Regions from separate parts of the Streptomyces sp. NPDC001606 genome, predicted to be linked through region 1. Evidence: riboswitches for the same ligand, from Rfam matches in the RefSeq annotation. Region 1 holds a riboswitch; each other region holds the start of a gene.

What was found. Region 1 has a riboswitch for cobalamin ahead of ACWCV9_RS06820 (ribonucleoside-diphosphate reductase subunit alpha). Riboswitches for the same ligand answer to the same signal wherever they lie in the genome.
Region 2: linked by a shared signal. The riboswitch ahead of ACWCV9_RS26670 (cobalamin biosynthesis protein) and the one ahead of ACWCV9_RS06820 (ribonucleoside-diphosphate reductase subunit alpha) in region 1 are both predicted to bind cobalamin.
Region 3: linked by a shared signal. The riboswitch ahead of ACWCV9_RS19990 (HoxN/HupN/NixA family nickel/cobalt transporter) and the one ahead of ACWCV9_RS06820 (ribonucleoside-diphosphate reductase subunit alpha) in region 1 are both predicted to bind cobalamin.

What each region holds. Positions count from the first base shown of each region.
Region 1 covers NZ_JBSFHC010000002.1:534,984-542,679, forward strand. Annotated here, with positions in the region: gene ACWCV9_RS06790 (sensor histidine kinase) at 1-288, opposite strand, end outside; gene ACWCV9_RS06795 (TetR/AcrR family transcriptional regulator) at 716-1,348, opposite strand; gene nagB (glucosamine-6-phosphate deaminase) at 1,525-2,310, shown strand; gene ACWCV9_RS06805 (GntR family transcriptional regulator) at 2,488-3,252, shown strand; gene ACWCV9_RS06810 (DUF3311 domain-containing protein) at 3,391-3,654, shown strand; gene mctP (monocarboxylate uptake permease MctP) at 3,651-5,279, shown strand; cobalamin riboswitch at 5,450-5,574, shown strand; gene ACWCV9_RS06820 (ribonucleoside-diphosphate reductase subunit alpha) at 5,700-7,696, shown strand, end outside.
Region 2 covers NZ_JBSFHC010000016.1:132,004-139,699, forward strand. Annotated here, with positions in the region: gene cobN (cobaltochelatase subunit CobN) at 1-1,236, opposite strand, end outside; gene ACWCV9_RS26665 (cobyric acid synthase) at 1,233-2,741, opposite strand; gene ACWCV9_RS26670 (cobalamin biosynthesis protein) at 2,738-3,682, opposite strand; cobalamin riboswitch at 3,799-3,941, opposite strand; gene ACWCV9_RS26675 (hypothetical protein) at 4,111-4,338, opposite strand; gene ACWCV9_RS26680 (anion permease) at 4,380-5,633, opposite strand; gene ACWCV9_RS26685 (lysozyme) at 5,787-6,551, opposite strand; gene ACWCV9_RS26690 (class II aldolase/adducin family protein) at 6,793-7,503, shown strand; gene ACWCV9_RS26695 (alpha/beta hydrolase) at 7,608-7,696, shown strand, end outside.
Region 3 covers NZ_JBSFHC010000010.1:156,090-163,785, forward strand. Annotated here, with positions in the region: gene ACWCV9_RS19980 (glycoside hydrolase family 13 protein) at 1-315, opposite strand, end outside; gene ACWCV9_RS19985 (ArsR/SmtB family transcription factor) at 411-761, opposite strand; cobalamin riboswitch at 840-1,023, shown strand; gene ACWCV9_RS19990 (HoxN/HupN/NixA family nickel/cobalt transporter) at 1,049-2,161, shown strand; gene ACWCV9_RS19995 (nucleoside hydrolase) at 2,182-3,147, opposite strand; partial or broken gene thrS (threonine--tRNA ligase) at 3,186-4,460, opposite strand; gene ACWCV9_RS20005 (hypothetical protein) at 4,700-5,491, shown strand; gene ACWCV9_RS20010 (tetratricopeptide repeat protein) at 5,582-6,931, opposite strand; gene ACWCV9_RS20015 (amidohydrolase) at 7,377-7,696, shown strand, end outside.

The DNA.
Region 1 (7,696 bases):
CTCGCGCACGATCCGGCCCTCGTCCAGCGCCGCGTCCAGCATGGGCCGGCGGCCGCGCGGGACGAGGTGGCCGACCATGTCGTCCTGGTAGGAGGTGGGGCCGGTGTTGGGCCGCATCTGGGCGACCGAGACGTACCGGGTGCCGTCCCGGGTCGGCACCCACAGCACCAGGTCGGCGAAGGAGAGGTCGGAGAGGAGCTGCCACTCCGAGACCAGCAGATGCAGCCACTCGAGGTCGGAGTCGTCGAGGGCGGTGTGCTGGCGGACCAGTTCGTTCATGGAGGGCACGCTGCGAGCGTACCCGGGGGGTCGCCGGTGTCCGAAAAACACCCGCGGGCCGCGGCGCCTGGAAGGGACCCTCAACCCTCCCGGCACCGCAGCCCGGAGCATCATCGGCCGTGGGGTGTGCGGTCCCGGTCGGCCGAAGGCCGAGGAGCCGGGGCAGTCAGGGCAGAGAGCGCCGGTTCCTCGATCCGCCTTCCTGTGCGGGGAGGGCGGAGGCTTGTGCGTGGTCGATCGTGCGTGGGGCGACGATCTTGTATGTGACCGATGCGCTCGGCATCGGACGGTCTGCGCTGGATGTGTCTTCGATTGTGGACTGGACCAATGGGGCGTGTCCATGCCCGTACAGGCTCCGTCGCCCGTGCGGGCACCGCTCCGCGCGGCATGCGGCGCGGCAGCTGGCACTCGATGCCACGAAGCCTACCCGGCAAAGTCAACTATGGGGCCATACAGTCATGGCAAATTCCGCGAGTGCTTCCAGTTCCGCCCGGCTCGCCCCGTCGCGCGCCTGCTGGGACATGCCCTGGAGCACCGCACCGGAGTGCCGCGCGAGGGCGGTGGCGTCGGTGCCGGCGGGGAGCAGCCCGGCCGTGATGTCCGCGCGGATCCGGGAGGCGAGGGCGGCGATGCCGGCGTTGCGCCGGTCCCGCAGCAGCCGCGCCACCTCGGGGCTGGTGCAGTTGGTGGCCGCGTGCGCGACGAGGCAGCCGTACGGGTGGGCCGGGTCGGTGTATGCGGCGGCGGCCTCGCGCAGGATGCGGGCGAGGGCCGCCCGGGCGGTGGGTTCCTCGGCGAGGGCGCGGCGGCCGAAGGCGCCGTAGGTCTCGCAGTAGACGCGGACCACCTCTTCGAACAGGGTGCGCTTGTCCCCGAAGGCCGCGTAGAGGCTGGGGGTGCCGATGCCCATGATCCGGGTGAGGTCGGAGACGGAGGTCGCCTCGTAGCCGTGCCGCCAGAAGGCCATGAGCGCCTTGTCCAGGGCTTCGGCCCGGTCGAAGGAGCGCGGGCGGCCGCGCCTGCCGGACCCCGTTCCGGTCCGCGCCGTCGTGTCCTGGCCCTGCATCATGGGCAGATTTTATAGCGCCCGCTAGAGAAATGTGCGAGACCGCCCGGACCCAAGCGGCACACGGGATCGCGGGCAGCGGGAAGAAGCTCCGTAGGGCACGCCCGGCGACGCCGACTCTGTTAGATTGGTCTAAACCACATAGACGCACGAGCCCACTTCAGAACGGCAGGCCCAGCGTGGAAGTTGTCATCGTTCCGGACGCCGCGGCGGGCGGCGAACTGATCGCCGAGGCCATGGCGCAGCTGCTGCGACGCAAGCCGGACGCCCTGCTCGGGGTGGCCACCGGCTCCACCCCGCTGCCCGTCTACCAGGCCCTGACCGCGAAGGTGCGGGCCGGCGCCGTGGACACCGCGCAGGCCCGGATCGCCCAGCTCGACGAGTACGTCGGGCTGCCCGCCGACCACCCCGAGTCCTACCGCTCGGTGCTCCGCCGCGAGGTGCTGGAACCGCTCGGCATAGGCATGGACGCCTTCCTCGGGCCGGACGGCACGGCGGAGGACGTCCAGGCGGCGTGCGAGGCGTACGACCGGGCGCTGGCCGAGGCCGGCGGGGTGGACCTCCAGCTGCTCGGCATCGGCACCGACGGGCACATCGGCTTCAACGAGCCCTGCTCCTCGCTCGCCTCGCGGACCCGGATCAAGACGCTGACCGAGCAGACCCGGGTGGACAACGCCCGCTTCTTCGAGGGCGACATCACGCAGGTCCCGCACCATGTGATCACCCAGGGCATCGGCACCATCCTGGAGGCCCGGCACCTGGTGCTGCTGGCGACCGGCGAGGGCAAGGCGGACGCGGTCGCGGCGACGGTCGAGGGGCCGGTGGCCGCGGTGTGCCCGGCGTCGGCGCTCCAGCTGCACCCGCACGCCACGGTGGTCGTGGACGAGGCCGCGGCGGGCAAGCTGAAGCTGGCGGACTACTTCCGCCACACGTACGCGAACAAGCCGGAGTGGCAGGGCATCTAGAACTGCGGGGCGCACGGCTCCCTCCTCTGTGGCCTAGACCAGCCCGGGTCCGGGCGGTATATAGAGGGGATCACTGGGCGGCCGGGTGGAGTCGTGTGACAGTAAGCCGTGCCACGATGTGAGCGGGGCCGATGGGATGTCGGTCGCTTTCGGCATTCGGAGCCGGGAAGGCAGAGCATGAGCACCGACGTCAGCAGTGCGGAGAACGAGGCCGGGACAACCGTCCGTACCGCGCGCGTGCCCAAGTACTACCGCTTGAAGAAGCACCTCCTCGACATGACGGAGACGCAGGCACCGGGCACCCCGGTGCCGCCCGAGCGCACGCTGGCGGCCGAGTTCGACACCTCCCGCACCACCGTCCGGCAGGCCCTTCAGGAGCTGGTGGTGGAGGGCCGGCTGGAGCGGATCCAGGGCAAGGGCACCTTCGTCGCCAAGCCCAAGGTCTCCCAGGCGCTCCAGCTCACCTCCTACACCGAGGACATGCGCGCCCAGGGCCTGGAGCCGACCTCGCAGCTGCTGGACATCGGGTACATCACGGCCGACGACCGGCTCGCCGAGCTGCTCGACATCACCGCCGGCGGGCGCGTCCTGCGCATCGAGCGGCTGCGCATGGCCAACGGCGAGCCGATGGCCATCGAGACCACCCATCTGAGCGCCAAGCGCTTCCCCGCCCTGCGCCGCTCGCTGGTGAAGTACACCTCGCTGTACACCGCGCTCGCCGAGGTCTACGACGTCCACCTCGCCGAGGCCGAGGAGACCATCGAGACCTCGCTGGCCACCCCGCGCGAGGCGGGCCTGCTCGGCACCGACGTGGGGCTGCCGATGCTGCTGCTCTCCCGGCACTCGCGCGACCGCGAGGGCCAGCCGGTGGAGTGGGTGCGGTCCGTGTACCGGGGCGATCGGTACAAGTTCGTCGCACGGCTCAAGCGCCCGGCGGAATAGGGGCCGAACAGGAGGGGAAGCCTCCGGAGGCCGCCGCCGAAGTCGGTGTGCCGATATGCGGACGAGGTCTTCCACTGACGTGATCCCGTCACCTAGATTGCCGCGCATCACGCGGTGATCAACGAGGGGACGGAGCACATGCCAGAAACACCAGAAGTGAGTCCACCGGTCGTCACACCGGTCCGGGTGGTCATCGGCCTGTGTCTCGTCGCGCCCTTCGTGGCGATGCTGTGGGTCGGCTCGTACGCCAAGACGGACCCCACGCTCATCGGGATCCCGTTCTTCTACTGGTACCAGATGCTCTGGGTGCCGATCGCCTCGGTGCTCACCATCGCGGCGTACAAGCTGTGGCAGCGTGACCAGCGCGCCCGTGCCGCCCAGAAGGGGGGTGCAGCGAAGTGAAGGACGGCGTCAACGGCGTCGCGCTCGGCGTCTTCATCTTCTTCTTCCTGGCCGTCACGGTCATGGGCTTCCTGGCCTCGCGCTGGCGGCGGGCCGAGAACGAGCAGTCCCTGGACGAGTGGGGCCTCGGCGGCCGGTCGTTCGGCACCTGGATCACCTGGTTCCTGCTCGGCGGTGACATCTACACCGCGTACACCTTCGTCGCCGTACCGGCGGCGGTCTACGCGGCGGGCGCGTCCGGCTTCTTCGCGGTGCCGTACACGGTCATCGTCTACCCGCTGATCTTCACCTTCCTGCCGCGCCTGTGGTCGGTCTCGCACCGCCACGGCTATGTCACCACCTCCGACTTCGTGCGCGGCCGGTTCGGTTCCAAGGGCCTGTCGCTCGCGGTGGCGGTCACCGGCATCCTCGCGACCATGCCGTACATCGCGCTCCAGCTGGTGGGCATCCAGGCGGTGCTGGACGTGATGGGCATCGGCGGCGGCGAGAACACCAACTGGTTCGTGAAGGACCTGCCGCTGCTGATCGCCTTCGGTGTGCTGGCGGCCTACACCTACTCCTCCGGTCTGCGGGCGCCCGCGCTGATCTCGTTCGTCAAGGACACGCTGATCTACATCGTCATCGCGGTGGCGATCATCTACATCCCGATCAAGCTGGGCGGGTTCGACGACGTCTTCGCCAAGGCGACCCACGCGCTCAGCCAGGTCAACCCGGCCACCGGCAAGCCGCGCGGCGCCATCGCCCCGCCGGAGGCGGGCCAGTGGACGTACGCCACGCTGGCGTTCGGCTCCGCCCTCGCCCTGTTCATGTATCCGCACTCGGTCACCGCGACGCTCTCCTCCAAGAGCCGTGACGTGATCCGCCGCAACACCGCGATCCTGCCGCTGTACTCCCTGATGCTGGCCTTCCTGGCACTGCTGGGCTTCATGGCGATCGCGGCCGGGGTGAAGGTCACCAACGGGCAGCTGGCGATCCCGCAGCTGTTCGAGGACATGTTCCCGGACTGGTTCACGGGCGTCGCCTTCGCGGCGATCGGCATCGGCGCGCTGGTCCCGGCGGCGATCATGTCCATCGCGGCCGCCAACCTCTTCACCCGCAACATCTACAAGGACTTCATCAAGCCGGACGCCACGCCGGCGCAGGAGACCCGGGTCTCCAAGCTGGTGTCCCTGCTGGTGAAGGTGGGCGCGCTGGTCTTCGTCCTGACCATGGACAAGACGGTCGCCATCAACTTCCAGCTGCTGGGCGGCATCTGGATCGTGCAGACCTTCCCGGCGATGGTCGGCGGCCTGTTCACCCGCTGGTTCCACCGCTGGGCGCTGCTGGCCGGCTGGGCGGTCGGCATGGTGTACGGCACGGTCGCCGCGTACGGTGTCGCCTCGCCGACCCAGGCGCACTTCGGCGGCTCGGCCAAGGAGATCCCCGGCATCGGCCAGATCGGCTACATCGGCCTCACGGCGTTCCTGCTCAACGCCGCGGTCACCGTGGTCCTGACCCTCGTCCTGAAGGCCCTGAAGGCCCCCGAGGGCGTCGACGAGACCAGTCCCGAGGACTACACGGCCGACGCCGGCGACCCGGGCGTCCAGGCGGAACTCCCGCCGGCCACCGCGGGCGCCGGTCACTGAGCGCGCCGTACGACGGGCCGCCGGAGCGCATCCGGCGGCCCGTTGCCGTACCCGGGACCGGAATCCGCCGCCGGAGCGGCCCGACATCGCCCTGTCGGCCCATGAGTTGACGCTCCGGGACCGGTGCGACACAACATCTGGGGGTGACACCGCACCCCGGCACTAGATGTATGCTCATGCTCGCTGTCGCCGCAGGGGAATCCGGTGCGAATCCGGAACTGTCCCGCAACGGTGTACTTGCGTGTATCCGCACGCCTGTTCCAGTCCGAGGACCTGCCGACAGCGCGCCCGGCCGTCCGGTCCGGGTGCCCTGAGACGTCCGGGCCTCGTGGAGTGGGCCGGTGGACGCGACGCCGTGCGCGCTCGTGGCTGCCCCCTGCCCTCCGCCGGGCCCCCGTGCCGAGCGAGGGAGAGCCCCACGTGACCATCGCGCCAGCAGATCCGGCTTCAGCGAGCGGACCGGAGACCGACGGTCCCGGCACCGCGCTGCTGCGGACCCTGACCGAGCTGACCGCCGACCTCCCCGACGCCGACCCGGGCCGGGTCGCCGCCGCCGCGCTGCGCGGCCGCTCCGCGCGGGCCGACGAGGCGGAGCTGCGCGAGCTGGCCACGGAGGCGGCCGCCGGCCTCATCTCCGAGGACCCCGCCTACTCCAGGCTGGCCGCCCGGCTGCTCACCCTCACCATCCGGGACGAGGCCGCCTCGCAGGGCGTGACCTCGTTCACCGAGTCGGTCGCCGTCGGCCACCGCGAGGGCCTCGTCGCCGACCGCACCGCCGCGTTCGTCGCGCAGCACGCCGAGCGGCTGGACGCGCTGGTCGACCGGGACGCCGACGACCGCTTCGGCTACTTCGGTCTGCGCACCCTGCACAGCCGCTATCTGCTGCGGCACCCGATCACCCGCAAGGTGATCGAGACGCCCCAGTTCTTCATGCTGCGGGTGGCGAGCGGGCTGGCCGAGGACGACACCGTCCGCTCGGTGGACGAGGTCGCCGCGCTCTACAAGCTCATGAGCCGCCTCGACTACCTGCCCTCCTCCCCCACCCTGTTCAACTCCGGCACCCGGCACCCGCAGATGTCGTCCTGCTATCTGCTGGACTCCCCGCTGGACGAGCTGGACTCCATCTACGACCGCTACCACCAGGTCGCCCGGCTCTCGAAGCACGCCGGCGGCATCGGTCTGTCGTACTCCCGGATCCGGTCCCGCGGCTCGCTGATCCGGGGCACCAACGGGCACTCCAACGGCATCGTGCCGTTCCTGAAGACCCTGGACGCCTCGGTCGCCGCGGTGAACCAGGGCGGCCGGCGCAAGGGCGCCGCCGCCGTCTACCTGGAGACCTGGCACTCCGACATCGAGGAGTTCCTGGAGCTGCGGGACAACACCGGTGAGGACGCCCGCCGTACGCACAACCTGAACCTCGCGCACTGGATCCCGGACGAGTTCATGCGCCGGGTCAACGCCGACGAGCAGTGGTCGCTGTTCTCCCCGGCGGACGTGCCCGAGCTGGTCGACCTGTGGGGCGCGGAGTTCGACGCCGCCTACCGCAAGGCCGAGCAGGCGGGCCTGGCGAAGAAGACCATCCCGGCCCGTGAGCTGTACGGCCGGATGATGCGCACCCTCGCGCAGACCGGCAACGGCTGGATGACCTTCAAGGACGCCGCCAACCGCACCGCCAACCAGACCGCCCTGCCGGGCCATGTCGTGCACTCCTCCAACCTCTGCACGGAGATCCTGGAGGTCACCGACGACGGCGAGACGGCGGTCTGCAACCTGGGGTCGGTCAACCTCGGCGCCTTCGTGCGCGACGGGGACATCGACTGGGAGCGGCTGGACGAGACGGTCCGCACGGCCGTCACCTTCCTCGACCGGGTCGTGGACATCAACTTCTACCCGACCGAGCAGGCGGGGCGGTCGAACGCCAAGTGGCGTCCGGTCGGCCTGGGCGCGATGGGCCTCCAGGACGTCTTCTTCAAGCTGCGGCTGCCCTTCGACTCGCCCGAGGCCAAGGCGCTCTCCACCCGGATCGCCGAGCGCATCATGCTCGCCGCGTACGAGGCCTCCGCCGACCTCGCCGAGCGCAACGGCCCGCTGCCGGCCTGGGAGAAGACCCGTACCGCGCAGGGCGTGCTGCACCCGGACCACTACGACGTGGAGCTGACCTGGCCGGAGCGCTGGGCGGCGCTGCGGGCCCGCATCGCCGCCGTCGGCATGCGCAACTCGCTGCTCCTCGCGATCGCGCCGACCGCCACCATCGCCTCCATCGCGGGCGTCTACGAGTGCATCGAGCCGCAGGTGTCCAACCTGTTCAAGCGCGAGACGCTGTCCGGTGAGTTCCTCCAGGTCAACTCCTACCTGGTGCAGGACCTGAAGGACCTGGGCGTATGGGACGCGCGCACCCGGGAGGCGCTGCGGGACAG
Region 2 (7,696 bases), on a different contig from region 1:
GGCCAGCGGCACCCGGGCGGGCGCGGCGCGCAGCTGGTCCTCGGTCAGCCACTCCACGTCGTGGCCGCCGGCCTCGATCAGCCGGTGGATCAGCTCGTCGCCGTTGTCGGGGTAGCCGTCGACCCCGTACCCGGCGTCCCGGAGCGCGTCCAGTACCCGGACCGCCGAGGCGGGGGTGTCCAGACCGACCGCGTTGCCGACGCGGGAGTGCTTGGTCGGGTAGGCCGTGAAGACCAGCGCGATCTTCTTGTCCGGGTTCGGCTTGTGCTTCAGCCGGGCGTGGCGTACGGCGATCCCGGCCACCCGGGCGGCCCGCTCGGGGTCGGCGACGTACACCGGGACCTCGTCCGGGCCCTGCTCCTTGAAGGAGAACGGCACGGTGATCAGCCGGCCGTCGAACTCCGGGATCGCGACCTGCATCGCCGCGTCCATGGGGGAGAGGGCCGCGTCGGACTCGTCCCAGGCGGCCCGCGAGGAGGTGAGGCAGAGGCCTTGCAGCACCGGGATGTTCAGCTCGGCCAGCGCGCCGATGTCCCACGCCTCCTCGTCGCCGCCCGCGGACGCCTGCGAGGCGTGGGTGCCGCCGGCCGCGAGCACGGTGGCCACCAGCGCGTCGGCCCGGCCCAGCAGCTCGTACAGCCCGGCGTCGGCACCGCGCAGCGAACCGCAGTACACGGGAAGGGCGTTGGCGCCCTGCGCCTCGATCGCCTCGCACAGGGTGTCCACGAAGCCGGTGTTGCCGCTCAGCTCGTGCGCCCGGTAGAAGAGCACGCCCACGGTCGGACGGCCGTCCGCACGCTCGTACGAGCCGTGGACGCCGTACTCCGGCATCTTCCGCGGCTCCTCGAAGCCCTCGCCGGTCAGCAGCACGGTGTCCGACAGGAACCGGGACAGCTCCAGGAGGTTGGCGGGGCCGCCCTCGACCAGGTACTTCAGCGCCTCCGCGACGACACCGGCGGGCACCGAGGACTCGGCCATCAGCTCGGCGTCCGGCACGCTCTCGCCGCCCAGCAGCACGGTCGGGATCCCGGACGCCTTCAGTACGGCGAGCCCGTCCTCCCAGGCGCGCTTGCCGCCGAGCAGCCGTACGACCGCGAGGTCGGCGCCCCGGATCAGGCCGGGCAGCTCCTCGGCGACGTCGACCCGGGTCGGGTTGCCGATGCGGTAGCCGGCGCCGGAGGCCCGGGCCGCCAGCAGATCCGTGTCGGCGGTCGACAACAACAACACTGTGCTCATGCGGGCGCTCCCGGTGGAATGAAAGGCAGTCCTTGCGGCGCGCCCGACTCGATGAGCCGCCAGAGCGCGTCCGTGTCCGCTTGCTGTTCGATCAGGTCGCCGAGCCGGTCGAGCTGCTCCTCGCGCAGCGCGGCGAAGGAGGTGTCGGGGGCCGGTACGAAGCGGCGGCCCGCGGCGCCGGCCACCTCGCGCAGGAAGGCCCGCCGGAAGCCGTCCGACTCCAGCGAGCCGTGCCAGTGGGTGCCCCAGGTGTGGCCGACCCGGCAGCCGTCCAGGAAGGGCTCGCCGCCCTCGACGGTGGCCACCCCGTGGTGGATCTCGTACCCCTCGACCGGCTCGCCCAGGGCGTGACCGCTGGGCCGGGTGAGGGTCTTCTCGCGGGCGAACCGCACCCGGACGGGCAGCAGTCCGAGGCCGTCCACCTGTCCCGTGCGGCTCTCGACCTCGTCCTCGATGTGTTCGCCGAGGATCTGGAAGCCGCCGCAGATGCCGAGGATCGGGCGTTCCTCGGCGGCCCTGCGCACGAGGGCGTCGGCGAGCCCGCGCTCGCGCAGCCACTCCAGTGCGCGCACGGTGCCGCGGGTGCCCGGGATCACCACGAGGTCGGCGTCGGCCAGCTCCTCGGGGCGGTCCACGAACCGCACCACCACGCCCGGTTCGGCGGCCAGCGCGTCCACGTCGGTGAAGTTGGACATCAGCGGGATCGCGCACACGGCGACCCGCAGCACGTCCGCGCCGAGCGGGGGAGTGACGGTGGACTCGCGGACCGTGCCCCGCAGGGAGACCCTGAGTCCGTCCTCCTCGTCGATGCCGAGCCCGTGCCGGAAGGGCAGCACGCCGTACGTGCGCCGCCCGGTGAGGCCGTGCAGCATGTCCAGGCCGGGCTCCAGCAGGGAGACGTCCCCGCGGAACTTGTTGACCAGGAAGCCGGCGACCAGTTCCTGGTCCTCCGGGGCCAGCAGGGCGACCGTGCCGAAGAAGGAGGCGAAGACGCCCCCGCGGTCGATGTCCCCGACCACCAGCACGGGCAGCCGCGCGTTGCGGGCGATGCCCATGTTCACGATGTCGGTCCGGCGCAGGTTGATCTCCGCCGGGCTGCCCGCCCCCTCACAGATCACCGCGTCATACGTGCCCCGCAACTCGGCCAGGCAGTCCAGCACCGTGCCGAGCAGCTTCTGCTGCCGGCCGCCGTGGTAGCCGCGCGCGCTCAGTTCGCCGACGGGCTTGCCCATCAGCACCACCTGGCTGCTCTGTTCGCCGCCCGGCTTCAGCAGCACCGGGTTCATCAGCGCGGTCGGTTCGGTCCGGCAGGCCTGGGCCTGCATGGCCTGGGCCCGTCCGATCTCCGCGCCCTCGCGGGTGACGAAGGAGTTGAGGGACATGTTCTGCGCCTTGAACGGCGCGACCTTCACGCCCTGGCGCACCAGCCACCGGCAGATTCCGGCCGTCACGACGCTCTTGCCCGCGTCGGAGGTGGTGCCGGCGACGAGGAGACCACCGTTCACTTCCCGCGTCCCTTCACGATGAGGCGCGCGGCGGCCGTGACGCCGAGCGCGAGGAGGCCGACCCGGCGGGAGAGCCGTACGGCCCGGTCGATGTCGGTGACTTGGACCGCCCGTCCGGCGCCGCCGTTGAGCACGGGCCGGTGCTCGACCCGGCCGCCGTAGGAGAGGGTGCCGCCCAGCCGGACCCCGAGGGCGCCCGCGAAGGACGCCTCCACCGGGCCCGCGTTGGGGCTCGGGTGGCGGTGGGCGTCGGCCCGCCAGGCGCGCAGGGCACCGCGCGGATCGGGTCCGGCCGCGGCGGCGAGCACGGCGGTCAGCCGGGCGCCGGGCCAGCCGGCCACGTCGTCGAGGCGGGCGGAGGCCCAGCCGAAGCGCCGGTACCGGGGCGACGTGTGACCGACCATCGCGTCGAGGGTGTTGACCGCCCGGAACCCGAGCAGTCCGGGCACGCCGGCCACGGCGCCCCAGACCAGGGCACCCACGACGGCGTCGGAGGTGTTCTCGGCGACCGACTCGACCACGGCCCGGGCGATCCCGTCGGCGTCCAGCGCCTGCGGGTCCCGGCCGCACAGGTGCGGCAGCCGCGCGCGGGCCGCCTCGACGTCGCCGCGCTCCAGGGCGCGCCCGATGGTGCGGGCCTCCCGGGCGAGCGAGGTGCCGCCGACGACCGACCAGGTGGCGGCGGCGGTCAGTGCGACGGAGAGGGCGTGGGAGGGGCGTACGGCGCGTGCGGCCGCCGTGCCGAGGGCGACGGCGCCACCGGCGCACACGACGGTGTGCAGGGCGCCCCAGCCGCGGTGGTCGTGCCACAACGCGCCTTCCACGGCCGCGGCCGCCCGTCCGAACGCGGCGACCGGATGGCCGCGGCGCGGATCGCCGAGGAGCAGGTCCCCGAGAAGGCCGGCGGCGGCGCCGTACGCGTAGCTGCGATCGGCACCCATCGGCTCAGCCGGCCGTCGGATCGGCAGCGGCCCTGGTACGGGTCCTGGTGCTCGGCCTTGTCCATCGGCAGCCCGGCATGGCGATCTATGTCCTCACTCAGGGTGTCCGCGCCCTGGTTCGACGAGATTCGGCGGTGAGAGTTCCTGGCTCCCGGGGGGTTCTTCCCCGGTGACAGTGGCGGGACCGCGCCGGATTCGCACCGGCTTCCTCTTCTGCCGCCGTACTTGGCCCGGGCAGTCCACCACGCGCCCGGAACGGCCGTCAACTTGCTGTTGACCTGCATGGGGGGAGTGTGCCGATCCCCACATTGCGGGGCGGGAGGGCTGGGGGAGACACGGTGAGAGGGGAGGGGGAGACACAGCGGGGGAGGGTATGAAAAAGGCTCCCCTCCGCGGTGCGGGGAGGGGAGCCTTCGGAAGGTCCGCGGTCAGGCCTTGGCGACGATCAGGTAGATCCCGTACGCCACCGCCGCCGCGCAGGCCGCGAAGCTCAGGTAGGCGCCGGTGACGGCGAGGGCGGCGGAGTCGCCCTGCGCGGTGGCCCGCTCGCGGTGGGCCAGGCCCTTGATGCCGAGGCTGAACAGGGCCACCAGGCCCACCGTGACCACGAGGCTGACGCCGAAGACGGAGCCGATGGCCGCCCAGTCGATCTTCATGGGGTTGCTTCCTTCGGTAACCGGTAACCGGGGTGACCGGGTCAGACGGTGGCGGCCGGCGGAACCGCCGGGGTGACCGGGGTGGGCTCGGCGGCGGGGGACGCGATGGTGGCCGTCAGGTCCTCGGTGATCTGGCCCGCGGGGGGCGGGGTCACGGCGGCGATGGCGGTGGTCACCACGCCGGCCGGCTCACCGGTCTCCTCGACGACGTTGGTGTGGTCGACGACCTCGCGGCGGGAGATCTTCCAGATGGCGGCGCTCGAGGCGACCAGGAAGACGGCGACGGCGGCGGTGCCCCAGTCGCCCAGCTCCGTGACGGCCTCGGCGCCCGCGCCGACCAGCGCGGCGGCCGGCAGGGTCAGCACCCAGGCCACGGCCATCCGGGTCGCGGTGGACCAGCGGACCACTCCGCCCTTGCGGCCGAGGCCCGCACCCATCACCGAGCCGGAGACGACATGCGTGGTGGAGAGGGAGAAGCCGAGGTGCGAGGAGGTCAGGATGGCGGTGGCGGCGCTGGTCTGCGCGGCGAAGCCCTGACGCGGCTCCAGCTCGGTCAGGCCCGTGCCCATGGTGCGGATGATGCGCCAGCCGCCGATGTAGGTGCCGAGCGCGATGGCCAGGCCCGCGGAGAGGATCACCCAGACCGGCGGGTTGGAGCCGGGGGCGAGGGAGCCGCCCGCGACCAGCGCGAGGGTGATGACGCCCATGGTCTTCTGCGCGTCGTTGGTGCCGTGGGCGAGGGAGACCAGGCCGGCGGAGGCGATCTGGCCGGCGCGGTAGCCCTTGCGGGTGGCCTGGCTGTCGTCGCCGCCGCCGACGCCGTAGGAGAAGCGGGTCGCCAGCATCGAGGCGAGGCCCGCCACGACCGGGGCGGCGACCGCCGGCAGGATCACCTTGGTGACCAGGACGTCCCCGTGCACGGCGCCGAAGCCCGCGGAGGCCACGGCGGCACCGATCAGGCCGCCCATCAGGGCGTGCGAGGAGCTGGAGGGGAGGCCCACCAGCCAGGTCAGCAGGTTCCAGAGGATCGCGCCGACCAGGGCGGCGAAGATGACCTCGGGACGGATGCCGGTCTCGTCGACGAGACCCTTGGAGATCGTGTTGGCGACCTCCACCGAGAGAAAGGCGCCGGCCAGGTTGAGGACGGCGGACATGGTCACCGCGAGCTTGGGCTTGAGTGCGCCTGTCGAGATGGTCGTGGCCATCGCGTTCGCGGTGTCGTGGAAACCGTTCGTGAAATCGAACGCGAGAGCGGTTACCACCACAATCGCGAGGATCAGCGAGAAGCTTTCCATTTACCCAGGCAATCGTTCGAGGTCGTTGGCTGGATGAACGTAGGCAACCTGGGTGAACGGAAGATGAACTGAGACGGGCCTGACGGTGTCCTGATCGAGGGAGTGGGGTCCCGTTTGCCGCCTTCGACCCCGCTCACCCCAGTCGCCCCTTGGCTACCAGCCCCGGGCGAAGGAACGCAGCCGGGCCGCCGAGCCGTGAAAGAGATTCTGGTCACCCGGCAGCCCGCCCCGGGTGCCGTACTGCCAGAACGTCCAGTCCTGCCAGCCGCCCGGCAGGTCCCCCGGCCCCGAGCTGCCGTGTCGGGCGATCCACAGCGGGTTCCGGGCGGCGAAGGCGTCGCTGTCGCCGGTGCACATCCGCCACCACTCGGCGGTCGTGTAGATCACCGGGGGGCGGCCGGTCTCCTGCTCGACCTCGTCGCTGAACGACCGGATCCAGTGCACCATCCTCCGGTGGCTCAGCCCGTAGCACGGATGCCTGGGGTCGTACGGGTTGTATTCGATGTCGAGCGCGGGCGGCAGGGTCCAGCCGTCCGCCCGCCAGTCGCCGCCGTGGTGCACGAAGAACTCGGCCTGCCGGGCGCCGGAGGACCGGTCCGGCCGGGCGAAGTGGTACGCGCCCCGGGCCAGGCCGGAGCGGTACGCGCCGTCGTACTGCTCGGCGAAGTAGGGGTTGCGGTAGCCGGTGGACTCGGTCGCCTTCACGTAGACGAACCGGGCGCCCTTGTCGAGCGCCGTCGACCAGTCCACATGTTCCTGGTGGGACGACACGTCGTGGCCCTGGGGCAGTGTCGTGGCCCACTTCGGCGGTCCGGCCGAGGCGGTCGCGGTACCGGCGAGGGCGAGCGCGGCCGTGGCCGTGGCCGCCGCGAGGACACCGGCGCGGCAACGGAGAAGGGTGCGTGCACGAGCAGCCATGCGTCTCCCCGGGGTCGCGGACGGGCGGGCCGTCCGGCGGGCAAGAGGGACCAGTCAAGACCCGCTGATCAACGGATCCGTGCCGATACGGCATGTTTCGCACCGATATCCGCCCGTTCGGACGCGTGACGGCTGGCTTATGGCTGACCGCTGGCCGACCCAGGGCCGACCGGTGGCCCATGTACGGCCCGAAGCCGCCGCCCGGCCACCGCCCGGCCGGACCGGCTGGCAGGATCGCCGCATGGCGGAACAGCGGCAGAACACGGAACAGCCCCCGCGGCAGTCGGCGGAGCAGCCGCCGGAACACCCGGCGGAGCCGGGGCGGGTCTGGGCGGACGTCGTCGCGACGGCACGGCGGACCGTCGCCGACGGGCTGGTGGTCGGCACCTCCGGCAACGTCTCGGCGCGGGTCGGCGACCTGGTGCTGGTGACCCCGTCGGGCGTGCCCTACGACCGGCTCACCCCGGACGACATCACCGGCGTCGACCTCACCGGGCGCCAGGTGCTCGGCACCCTGGTGCCGACCAGCGAGCTGCCCATGCACCTCGCCGTCTACCGCGCCACCGACGCCCGCGCCATCGTCCACACCCACGCCGTGCACGCCACCGCGGTCTCCACGCTGGTGGGGGAGCTGCCCCCGATCCACTACATGACCGCCGCCCTCGGCGGACCCGTCCGGGTCGCCCCCTACGCGGCCTACGGCAGCGAGGAACTGGCCGGGCATGTGCTGCGCGCCCTCGCCGGCCGCTCCGGCTGCCTGCTGCGCAACCACGGCACGCTCACCTACGGCGCCGACCTCGACCAGGCCTACGACCGCACCGCCCAGCTGGAGTGGATGTGCCGGGTCTGGCTGACGGCCTCCTCGGTCCCGGGCCTGACCCCGGCCCTGCTCACGGAAGCGCAGCTCGGCGAGGCCGCGTCCCGGCTGAAGGGCTACGGCCGGCGCCCCTGACCCCGCCCCCTCCCCTCACTTCCTCCCTGCCTCCTGCCCGCCTTTTCCTTGCCGCGTCCGGCCTTCCACTGGCCGGGGACCGCGAGCGCCGGGACACTGGACCCGTGCGCCCAGTCAAAGCGACCGCCACCGCGGTGACCGCCGTTCTCGCCGCCGGCGCGGCTTCCGTGGCCGCCGGCCGCCTGGCCAGCGA
Region 3 (7,696 bases), on a different contig from region 1:
GACCTTCAGCCCGAGCCGGTGCGCCTTCGCGACCAGGGCGTCGAAGTCGTCCAGGGTGCCGAGCCGGGGGTCGACGTCCCGGTGGTCGGCGACGTCGTAGCCGCCGTCGGCGAGTTCGGAGGGGTAGAAGGGGCTGAGCCACAGGGCGTCCGCGCCCAGCTCGGCGAGATGCTCCAGGCGCTCGGTGATGCCGCGCAGATCACCGAGGCCGTCACCGTCGGCGTCGGCGAAGCTGCGCGGATAGACCTGGTAGATGACGGCCTGCCGCCACCAGTCGGGGTTCCGGGAGGAGAGGTCCGGCGAGGACTCTGCCATACGGGCCATACGGGCTCCCTTTCGGAAGGACGACAGGAGAGAGCCTGTCCACATTGCCCGGAAAAGCAACCTTCAGTGGCGAGGTGCGCCGCGTTTCACTCCCCGCAGTGCTCCAACAAGCCCCGCACCCGCTGGTCCACCACCCGGTAGCGGACCACCCGCCCCTCCTTCTCCCCCGCCACCACGCCCGCCGCGCGCAGCAGCCGCAGCGCCTGGGAGACCGCCGGGTCGTTCATGCCCGTGGCGACGGCCAGGTCCGAGACGGCGAGCGGCCCGGTGTGGTGCAGGGCCAGCAGCAGGGCGAGCCGGTTGGGATCGGCGAGCAGCGAGAAGCGGTCGGACCAGGCGCGCAGACGGCCCGCGTCGCCGATGGCGGCGATCGCGTCGCACACCCGGTGGCCGTCGATGGTGCGACGGTCGGCGCGGTCGGCAGGCACGAGATGCATGCCCACATCCTCGCAGGCCGGTATGTGATCTTGAATACCTGCCCGGTTGTGCAGCTATGCAGGAGATGGTCCGGCCCCCTACGGTGGGCGGGCCGTGGTGCTCGGGAAGTCGATGAGAGATCGACGCGGCCCTCGCCACTGTGATCGGGGAGTTCCCGTCCCGTCCGGCATCCGCCGGGCCACTGGTCGTACGACCGGGAAGGCAGGGGCGACGAACGCGTGACCCGTAAGCCAGGAGACCGGCCACGGCACTGATGAAGGATCCACGAGGTGCTGGAGCTGACCGTATGAACCTGCCCGGAACCACCCTGCCCGCGTCCGACCAGGCAACCTTCCGCTGGCAGCGCGAGGACACGGTCAGGACGACCGGACTGCTCGCGGTGATCGTCGCCCTGCACGTCGTCGCCTTCGGCATCCTCTTTCTGCTCGTCGCCCCCGGGCACTACAAGGTGGGCCGGGACGTCTTCGGCGTCGGTCTCGGCATCACCGCCTACACCCTCGGCATGCGGCACGCCTTCGACGCCGACCACATCGCCGCGATCGACAACACCACCCGCAAGCTGATGGCCGACGGCAAGCGGCCGGTGTCGGTGGGCTTCTGGTTCGCCCTCGGACACTCCAGCGTGGTGGTGCTGCTCGCGCTGCTCATCGCCGGCGGCACCCAGTTGGCGGGCACGGTGACCAGCGACAAGTCCACCACCCACCAGGTGCTCGGCTTCATGGGCACGACGATCGCCGGCGCCTTCCTCTACCTGATCGCGGCCCTCAACCTGATCGCCCTGCTGGGCATCCTGCGGGTCTTCCGGTCGATGCGCGCGGGCACCTTCGACGAGCGGGAGCTGGAACGGCAGCTGGACTCGCGCGGGTTCATGAACCGCTTCCTCGGCCGGCTGACCAGGTCCGTCTCCCGCCCCGGCCAGATGTACCCGGTGGGCTTCCTGTTCGGCCTCGGCTTCGAGACGGCCACCGAGGTCACGCTGATGGTGATGGCGGGCTCGGGCGCGGCCGCCGGCCTGCCCTGGTACGCGATCCTCTGCCTGCCGCTGCTCTTCACCGCCGGGATGTGCCTGTTCGACACGCTCGACGGCACGTTCATGAACTTCGCCTACCAGTGGGCGTTCTCGCACCCCGTCCGCAAGGTGTTCTACAACCTCACCATCACCGGGCTGTCCATCGCCGTCGCCTTCTTCATCGGCACGATCGAGCTGGTCGGCGTGGTCCACGACAAGCTGGACCTGCGCGACTCCGTCACCGGCTGGATCGCCGGGGTGAACCTGGACAGCGCCGGTTACGTCATCGTCGGCCTGTTCGTGGTGGTGTGGGCGGCGGCGCTGGCGTACTGGAGGTTCGCGCGGGTGGAGGAACGCTGGACGGCGCGCGCCTCCACCCTGTCCGACTAGGGCTCTTTTAAAAGGAGGCTCTAGCGTTCGACCGTCTCCAGGTACAGCTTCACGTACCGGTCCACGTCCACGTCCAACGCCACGTCCACCAGGGCCTGTTCGCGGGCCTCGCCGTGGATCTCGGACTCGCCCGGGCGGGGCCGGCGGTCCACGATGGTCTGGCCGCGGCCCGGCCCGGGGGCCAGGGACACCTCCACCGGGAGGCGGCGGGTGACGATGCCCTGCGGGTCGGCGACCGCGCACACCGCGCCCGCGTCGCCGAGGCCGCCCGCCTCCTCCGCCTCCGGCTCCTCGCCCTGCGTGGTAGGCCGGTGCGCGAGCAGCTCCCCGGCCAGCCGGGTGCCGGGCTCGCTGCTGGCGCGCAGCCGGTGCACGTCCGGGGTGTCCACCACCACCCGCATGAAGACGTCCAGGCCGTACATGGTGATCGGCACCCCGGCGGTGAGCAGGATCGCCGCCGCCTCCGGGTCGTGCCAGACGTTGAACTCGGCGACCGGTGTGGCGTTCCCGGTGGCGACCGCCCCGCCCATGAACACGATCCGCTCGATGTTGCGGGTCACCTCGGGGTGGGTGCGCAGCAGCAGCGCGATGTTGGTGAGCGGCGCGGTGGGGATCAGGGTGACCGGGCGCGGGGAGGCCAGGATCTCCCGGCGCAGCAGGGTGACCGCGTCCACGTCGGCGGCGGTGCGGGACGGCGCGGGCAGGCCGAGGTCGCCCATGCCGTCGGCGCCGTGCACATGCTGGGCCGGCCGGGCGGGCTCCAGCAGCGGGCGCTCGGCACCCCGGCCCACCGGGATGTCCGGGGCGCCCGCCTGCTCCAGCACGGTGAGGGTGTTGCGGACCACGCCGTCGACGTCGGTGTTCCCGGCGACACAGGTCACCGCCCGCAGGTCCAGACCCGGGTGGCGGACGGCGAACAGCAGGGCCAGGGCGTCGTCCACGCCGGTGTCGCAGTCGATGATCACGGGGATGGCCTGACCGGTCACAGCTGACTCCTTCGTCGTACCGACGTTCAAACCCTAGATCAGGTCCACAGCTCCGCGCCGCGCGCACGCACCCGCTCGCCGATCCGCCGCAGCAGCTCCGGCACCGGCAGCTCGCCCGGCCGCCGCCCGTCCCGCAGCCGTACGGCCGCCAGCCCGGCGTCCGCCTCGCGCACGCCGATCACCGCCTGGTACGGCACCAGGCGCGCCGCCCGGATCCGGGCGCCCAGGGTGCCCTGCTCAGGCCCGGCCAGCTCGGCCCGCAGCCCGGCCTCCCGGGCCAGCGCGACCGCCTCCGCGGCCTGCGCCACCTGTTCCTCGGCGACCGGCAGCACCACCAGCTGCACCGGGGCCAGCCAGGCCGGGAAGGCCCCGCCGTGGGCCTCCACGAGATGGGCGACGGCCCGCTCCACGCTGCCGATGACGCTGCGGTGCACCATCACGGGCCGGTGCTTTGCGCCGTCCGCGCCGATGTAGTGCAGGTCGAAGCGGGCGGGCTGGTGGAAGTCGATCTGCACGGTGGACAGGGTGGACTCGCGGCCCGCCGGGTCGGCGATCTGCACGTCGATCTTCGGGCCGTAGAAGGCGGCCTCCCCCTCGGCCTCCTCGTGCTCGACGCCGGCCTCGGCGAGCACCTCCCGCAGCATCCCGGTGGCCCGCCGCCACAGCTCGGGATCGGCGACGTACTTCCCGCCCGCCCCGGGCAGCGACAGCCGGTGGCGTACGGCACGGATGCCGAGGTCGGCGTAGGCGCGGGCGATCAGCCGGAGCGCGTCGCGGGCCTCCTGCACGGCCTGGTCGAGGGTGCAGAAGATGTGCGCGTCGTTCAGCTGGATGGCCCGGACCCGGGTCAGCCCGCCGAGCACTCCGGACAGCTCGGCCCGGTACATGGGCCCCAACTCGGCGATCCGCAGCGGCAGTTCGCGGTAGCTGTGGGAGCGGGAGCGGTAGATCAGGGCGTGGTGCGGGCAGAGGCTGGGCCGCAGCACGACCTCGTCCTCGCCGACCCGCATCGGCGGGTACATGTCGTCGCTGTAGTGGTCCCAGTGCCCGGAGATCTCGTACAGCTCGCGTTTGCCGAGCACCGGCGAGTACACGTGCCGGTAGCCGGCGGCGCGCTCCGCGTCCCGGATGTACTCCTCCAGGGTGTGCCGGACCACCGCGCCGTCGGGCAGCCAGTACGGCAGGCCCGCGCCCATCAGCGGGTCGGTGTCGAACAGGTCCAGGTCACGGCCGAGGCGGCGGTGGTCGTGCATGGCGGGACGCTCCTTCTCGGGGGAGGCGTACGCCCCGTCACAGACCGAAGCCCCGGGGCGTGCGCCCCGGGGCTTGGATGCTGGTCAGGTGTCAGCGCGCCGGGACGGTCTCCGGCGTCGTCGTGCGGTTCGGGCACTGCTGGGCGCGCTGCATGCCGCAGACGCTAACCCGCCCGGCGCGGCGGGGGCCACCCGTTTTTCCGCCGCCCCCCGCTCACCCGTACGGCCCCGAGCGCTGGTGGCCGGGGCGGCCCGGTGATCCCGTGAGATCAGGCACCAGACCTGCGCAGGAGGCACCGATGACCGCAGCGATACCCCGCGGCCCGCACGGCCGCCTCCCCTTCGTCCTGCTCGGCATCGGCCTGCTCGCGCTCGGCGGCTGTGCCGCCCTCACCCTGAAGCAGCCGGAAAGCGCCCCGTACCCCGTGCCCACGATCGCCAAGCCGACCACGCCGCCGAAGAAGTCCGCCCGCCCCGGCGGCTCCTCCCTCACCGACGAGCAGGCGCAGGCCGCCCTCCTCACCCAGACCGACCTCGGCGCCCCCTGGACGGCGACCCGCGGCGCGGCCACCTGGCGGGACGCGCTGCTGAAGGCGACCACGACGGCCGGCGCCTGCCAGAAGTTCCTCGACGCGCTCTACGCGGACGAGCTGCTCGGCGGTCCCGCCCGGGCCGCGGTCGGCCTGGACGACGCCGACACCGACGCCCAGCTGCGCTACGCCATCACCGCGCGCCGCCCGTCGGACGTGGACGCGGCGCTGGCCTGGCTGAGCACGATGCCGGTCCAGTGCGCCCGGTTCACCGCCACCACCCAGACCGGGATCACGGAGGACGTCCAGATCGGCACGGCGGCGCTGCCCGAGGTCGGGGACGCCCGGCAGGGCCTGCGCGTCTCCCTGGCGGCCACGACCCCCGACGGCCAGCAGGCCCTGCTCACGCTGGACGTGGCCGCCGTCCGGGTCGGCCAGGACTCTTTCACCCTCACCAACGGCGGCCTCGGCGACATCGGCAACGACGCCACCCAGGCAGCCGTCCAGATCGGCGCCCTACGCCTGGCGGACGTCCGCAGACAGGGCCACGCGGAGGTGTGAGGGCGCGGGGGACTGCGGGGGGGGGATTACAGCGGGGGTGGTGCCGGGGGCGTCTCACGGTGGCGGCTCGGCCGTGCCGCGAGGCGGGGCTCACAGCGGGGGTGGTGCCGGGGAGGGGCCCAGGGTTGTGGTGCCTGGGGTGGGGTGGGGGGTCAGGCCGGTGCGGTAGGCGTCCAGGGCCGCTTCCGTGCGGCCCGTGCGGCGCAGCAGGTCGCCCAGGAGGCGGCACAGGTCGGCCAGGTCGCCGGCGGCGCCCGCGCGTTCCAGGATGCTGAGGGCGCGGACGTAGTGCTCCTCGGCGGCCTCCGTGTCGCGGGCGTCCTCGGCGATGATGCCGAGGAGGCGGTGCGCGGCGGCGGCGTGCACGGCACCGCGCTCGGAGGAGAAGTCGCCGAGGACGCCCTCCAGGAGGCTCGCGGCCTCGGCGGAGCTGCCCCGGCGGTGCAGGACGTCGGCCAGTTCGACGGCCGCCTGGCTGCGGTAGAGGGCGGCGCGGGTCTCCGACAGCATGGCCAGCGCCTGCCGCAACTCTTCCTCCGCCCGGGCGAGTTCGCCGTGCTGGGCGTAGACGTAGCCGCGCATCCAGTGGCAGTGGGCCAGCTCGGTGCGCAGGCGCAGCCGGCGGTACAGCTCGGCCGCCTTGGCGAGGGAGGCGTCGGCCTCGGCGATCCGGCCCTCGGCGAGCAGGGTGCGGGCCACCGCCCGGTGCATCCGGGCGATCAGCGCCGGATCGCCGGAGCGCGGGGCGAGCGCGAGGGCGTACTCGGCGGCCTTGGCGGCACGGGCGTGCGCGCCCATGTCCATGTACGGGCCGATGACGCTGGCGTAGAGCTGGAGCAGCGCGTCGGGGTCGTGCAGACCGCCGCGGTTCAGCTCGTCGAGGGCGGTCTCCAGGAGATAGACGGCGTAGCGGAGTTCGCCCGCCAGGTAGTGGGCGACCGCCCGGCCGCGCACGGCCGGGACGCGTGCCGGGAGGGAGGACGAGGACGCGGCGAGGCGCTCCTCGGCGCGCTCGAAGTGGTCGCGGGCCCGCTCCAGTTCGCCGGTCTCCAGGGCGCACTCGCCGAGGCCGAGCAGCGCGGTGGCCCGCTCGCCGTCGAGGTCGTACCGCTCCGCCTCCGTGAGCAGCTCCGCGTACCGCGCGGCGGCCTCCTCCGCGCGGCCGTCGGCGAGGATGCGCTGGGCCTCGGTGAGGCGGAGCCTGAGGTCGGTGGCGAGGTGGGCGGGGCGGCCGACGGCCAGCTCCTCGAAGGTCACGCCCAGCCGGTCCGCGATGTGCCGCAGCGCCTCGTCGGAGGCCCGGACCCGGCCCGCCTCCAGGGTGGAGACATAGGCCGGCGTGTACGCCGGTTCGGCCAGCTGCCGCTGGGTCAGTCCGCGTTCGGTACGCAGCCGCTGCACCCGTCGCCCGACCGTCTCCGGGTCGTCCCGCTCCCGCATGCGCGGCCCCCAACTCGCCTTGATTCCCTTGCCGTTCGCTCCGAACGCCCCTAGGTTAAACGGCGGATTAAACGTACTTGACCCACTTGGGCAAGTTGCCCTTGCCCACCTGCCCGCTACGCCGCCACCGTGCTTGCGAGGTCGCCGTGACCGGACGTACAACCGCACCCCCCGACCGGCCCGCAGCACGGTGCGCCCGGGGTGTCGCCGCCGCGGTGGTGGCCGTGGCGGCGCTGCTCACGGCGGCGAACGCGGGCCCGGCGCGGGCGGCGGACCGCCCCACGACGTCCGCCCCCACGACGTCCGCCCCCACGACGTCCGGCCCCACGACGTCCGCCCCCACGACGTCCGGCCTCACGACGTCCGCGCGGACCTTCGCACCGACGCCCGCACGCGTTTTCGTGATCGCCACGCATCCCGCCCCGCACGGTCCTACCCTGCGGCCATGACCTCTGCCGCCGCCCGCACCGCCCTGGACGTCACCTCCGGTCTGCCCGTGCCGGCCCTGGAGGACTTCTACCGCGACCTGCACCGCCACCCCGAGCTGTCCCTCCACGAGCACCGCACCGCCGGAAAGCTGGCCGAGCGGCTGCGGCAGGCCGGGTACGAGACCACCGAGGGGGTCGGCGGGACCGGGGTGGTGGGCCGGCTGCGCCACGGCGACGGGCCGACCGTGCTGCTGCGCGCCGACATGGACGCGCTGCCGGTGCGTGAGCGGACCGGGCTGCCGTACGCCTCCCGGGCCGACGGGGTGATGCACGCCTG